DNA from 2 places in the Streptomyces sp. NPDC047853 genome. Region 2 is predicted to be linked to the other one. Evidence: riboswitches for the same ligand, from Rfam matches in the RefSeq annotation. Region 2 holds a riboswitch; the other holds the start of a gene.
The links. A riboswitch is a leader RNA that binds a small molecule or an ion and turns the genes downstream of it on or off. The one in region 2 is predicted to bind S-adenosylmethionine.

Region 1: linked by a shared signal. The riboswitch ahead of ACGF5T_RS19840 (aminotransferase class V-fold PLP-dependent enzyme) and the one ahead of thrC (threonine synthase) in region 2 are both predicted to bind S-adenosylmethionine.

What each region holds. Positions count from the first base shown of each region.
Region 1 covers NZ_JBIDCI010000010.1:49,230-51,425, reverse strand. Annotated here, with positions in the region: gene ACGF5T_RS19840 (aminotransferase class V-fold PLP-dependent enzyme) at 1-885, opposite strand, end outside; SAM riboswitch class IV at 1,069-1,185, opposite strand; gene trpD (anthranilate phosphoribosyltransferase) at 1,266-2,196, opposite strand, start outside.
Region 2 covers NZ_JBIDCI010000003.1:138,332-140,527, reverse strand. Annotated here, with positions in the region: gene thrC (threonine synthase) at 1-1,133, opposite strand, end outside; SAM riboswitch class I at 1,151-1,298, opposite strand; gene ACGF5T_RS07530 (glucosyl-3-phosphoglycerate synthase) at 1,437-2,196, shown strand, end outside.

The sequences.
Region 1 (2,196 bases), on a different contig from region 2:
GGCGACGGCGTAGGCGCCGATGACGTTGGGCGACCCGGCCTCGTGGCGGGCGGCGCTGTCGTGCCACTGGACGTCCACGCCGCCGTCGGCGCGCCGGGAGACGCTGCGGCTGGCGCCGCCGCCGGCCAGGTACGGCTCGGCCTCGCGCAGCCAGTCGGCACGCCCCGCCAGCACGCCGGTGCCGAAGGGGGCGTACAGCTTGTGCCCGGAGAAGGCGACCCAGTCGACGTCCAGGTCGGCCACCGAGACGGGGTGGTGCGGGGCGAGCTGGGCGGCGTCCAGCACGATCCGGGCGCCGTGCGCGTGGGCGGCGGCGGCCAGTTCGCGCACCGGCCACAGCTCGCCGGTGACGTTGGAGGCGCCGGTGACGCAGACCAGGGCGGGCCCGTACGGCTCGCGGGCCGCGAGGGCGCGCTCCAGGGTCTCGACGGCCTGGGCCGGGGTGCGCGGGGCGTCGAGGTACGTCACCTCCGCGTCGCGCCAGGGCAGCAGCGAGGCGTGGTGCTCGGTCTCGAAGACGAAGACCCGGCAGCCGGCCGGCAGCGCGGCGGCGAGCAGGTTGAGGGAGTCGGTGGTGGACCGGGTGAAGACGACCTGGTCGGTGTCCCGGCAGCCGAGGAAGCCGGCGACGGTCGCGCGGGCGTTCTCGAACAGGTCCGTCGACAGCTGCGACAGGTACCCGGCGCCCCGGTGCACGCTGCCGTAGTACGGGGCGTAGGCCGCCACGTCGTCCCAGACCCGCTGGAGTGCGGGGGCGCTGGCGGCGTAGTCGAGGGCGGCGTAGGTGACCTCGCCGCCGGTGACGAGCGGAACGGTGACGTCCCGGCCCAGGACGGGCAGCGGGGCACAGACGGAGGGGTCGACGGCGACGGCGGAGACGGACATGGGTTCACTCCCGTGAAGGCATACGGCATCACCACGCGAACCACGGCGGGTCCGGGCAGGGGAAGGCCGGAACGGCGGAGAAGGGGGAAGAGGCGCTGCGGAGGCGGGGCTCTGCGGCCCTATCGCATTCGCTGATTCACGGGAGACTCCCTCGAACGACCCAGGACCCCTGGTTCCGCGAGGGGTCCGCGCTTGCCGAGGACCTTGCTGTCCACGACCTGGTCTTCACCCGGGGCACCCCGCCACGGACGGAGGGTTGCCGGACAGTCGGCCGGGGCCTCATGACTGTCACTCATGACCTGTCGAGAAATCTAGGGGAAGTGATCGGCGCCCCGCAACCCGGGTCCGGATCGCGGGACGCACGTCACACGAGCAGGCGGCTACGCGTTGCTGGCGGCCACCCAGCGCTCCAGCGCGCGGCGCGCGGCACCCGAGTCGATCGCCTCGGCGGCCCGGTCCATGCCGGCCCGGATCTGCGCGGTCAGCGGTGCGTCACCCGGCTCCAGGGCGACCAGGGCCGCCGCCGAGTTCAGCAGGACCGCGTCCCGCACCGGGCCCGTCTCACCGTTCAGCAGGCGGCGGGCGACGTCGGCGTTGTAGGAGGCGTCGGCGCCGCGCAGCGCCTCGACCGGCACCAGGTCGAGGCCGACGTCGCGCGGGTCGAAGGTCTCCTCGCTCACCCGGCCGTCCCGCACCACCCAGACCCGGGAGGTGGCGGTGGTGGTCAGCTCGTCGAGGCCGTCGTCGCCGCGGAAGACCAGCGACGAGTGGCCGCGTTCGGCGAAGACCCCGGCGATGATCGGCGCCATCCGGGCGTGGGCCACCCCGATCGCCTGGGACGTGACCCGGGCGGGGTTGGTCAGCGGGCCCAGGAAGTTGAACACCGTGCGGATGCCCAGCTGGCCGCGGGCCGCGGCCACGTGGCGCAGGGCGGGGTGGAACTTCACGGCGAAGCAGAAGGTGATGCCGGCCTCCTCGGCGACCTCAGCCACCCGCTTCGGCGTCAGCTCCAGGTTCACCCCGAGCCTCTCCAGGACGTCGGAGGCGCCGGACGCCGAGGAGGCCGCCCGGTTGCCGTGCTTGACGACCTTCGCGCCCGTGCCGGCCACGACGATCGCCGACATGGTGGAGATGTTGACCGTCTTGGCGCCGTCGCCTCCGGTGCCGACGATGTCAACCGTCTCGCCGGGCACCTCGATCACGTTGGCGTGGGCGTACATGGTGCGGACCAGGCCGGAGATCTCCTCGACGGTCTCGCCCTTGGACCTGAGGGCCACCGCGAAGCCGGCGATCTGCGCGTCGGTCGCCTCG
Region 2 (2,196 bases):
GTCACGCCGCCCGCCGTCTCCGCGAAGATGCCCTCGGTGCGGGCGAGCAGCTTGATGGCGTCGACGACCTGCTCGTCCGTCACGTCCTCGACGGCGCCGCCGGTGCGGCGCGCGATGTCCAGGACGTACGGCCCGTCGGCCGGGTTGCCGATCGCGAGGGACTTGGCGATGGTGTCCGGCTTCTGCGGGCGTACGACGTCGTGGCCGGCCTTGTAGGCGGTGGACACCGGCGAGCAGCCGGCGGCCTGGGCACCGAAGATCTTGTACGGCCGGTCCTCGACGAGACCGAGCCTGATCAGCTCCTGCAGTCCCTTGTCGATCTTCGTGAGCTGGGAGCCGGAGGCGATCGGGACCACGAGCTGGTCGGGCAGCCGCCAGCCGAGCTGCTCGCAGATCTCGTAGGCCAGCGTCTTGGAACCCTCGGCGTAGTACGGCCGCAGGTTGACGTTGACGAAGCCCCAGCCCTCGCCCGCCGGGTCGCCGATCAGCTCGGAGCAGAAGCGGTTCACGTCGTCGTAGTTGCCCTCGATGCCGACGAGCTCTCCGCCGTAGACGGCGGCCATGACGACCTTGCCCTGCTCCAGGTCGTGCGGGATGAACACGCAGGAGCGGAAGCCGGCGCGGGCGGCGGCGGCGCCGACGGCCCCCGCGAGGTTGCCGGTGGAGGAGCAGGAGAGGGTGGTGAAGCCGAAGGCGCGGGCGGCCTCGATGGCCTGGGCGACGACACGGTCCTTGAAGGAGTGCGTCGGGTTGCCGGAGTCGTCCTTGACGTAGAGGCCGCCGGTGACGCCCAGCTCGCGGGCGAGGTTGTCGGCCTTGACGAGCTTGGTCCAGCCCGGGTTGATGTTCGGCTTGTCGGCCACGTCGGCGGGGACGGGCAGCAGCGGGGCGTACCGCCAGATGTTCGCGGGGCCCGCCTCGATGCGCCCCCGCAGCTCCTCGGTGTCGTAGGCCGAGAAGTCGTAGGCGATCTCCAGCGGGCCGAAACACTCCTCGCAGGCGAAGACCGGGCCGAGCGGCACGCGGTGACCGCACTCGCGACAGGAGAGCGCCGCGGCGGGGCCCAGATCGACGGAGCCGGCGGGGGCGGCGGAGGGGGTGGTGGTGGTGCTTTCGGCGGTCTGCACAGCCATGGAGGCGAGGCCCTTTCTCCTCATCTTCCTCACGACGCATCTCGCCGTGAGACGGATTTGGCACCTTCCCTAGCCGGGAGCCTCGCCACGTCTGCGTGACAAGAACCGACTGGAGGGTTGCCGGGGCTTCAACGGGCCGTATCCCTCTGCCCCTCTGGATGAGCGGTATTCGATTGTTGTGCGGTGCGCGCGGCGACCCCGGCATGCGGTGGCCCCACGCGTTGTTCAAGACTGTAACCGAAGGCCAGGGCGGTCGAGACAGCCGTCCGTACCGCGAGATGGATCACAGAGGAGCCACGGACCGTGCTGGAAGAAGTCGAGCGCTGGCTGGGCGCACGCTCCTGGTCCGTGACGGACCGGCCCGTCCAGCAGCTGCTGACCGCCAAGCACGCCACCGGACAGACGGTGAGCGTGGTGCTCCCCGCCCTGGACGAGGAGGCGACGGTCGGTGACATCGTCACGGTGATCCGCCGGGAGCTGATGGGGCGGGACCCGCTCGTCGACGAGGTCGTCGTCGTGGACTCCGGGTCGCGCGACCGGACGTCGGCGGTGGCCGCGGCGGCGGGCGCCCGGGTCGTGCACCGCGACGCGATCCTCCCCCGCATCCCGGCCGTCCCCGGCAAGGGCGAGGTGCTGTGGCGCTCGCTGCTGGTCACCAGGGGCGACATCGTCTGCTTCGTCGACGCCGACCTGCGGGAGTTCTCGGCCGACTTCGTCTCCGGGATCGTGGGTCCGCTGCTCACCGACCCGGACGTGCACCTCGTCAAGGCCATGTACGACCGTCCGCTCGGCGCGGCTCCCGGGCAGGGCGGCCGGGTCACCGAGCTGATGGCCCGCCCGCTGCTGAACATGCACTGGCCGCGGCTGGCCGGCTTCGTCCAGCCGCTGGGCGGCGAGTACGCGGCCCGCCGCTCGCTGCTCGAACGGCTGCCCTTCCCCGTCGGGTACGGCGTCGAGCTGGGCATGCTGGTCGACGCCCTGCACCTGGTCGGCCTGGACGGCCTGGCGCAGGTCGACGTCGGGGTCCGCAGACACCGCCACCAGGACGGCCAGGCCCTGGGCC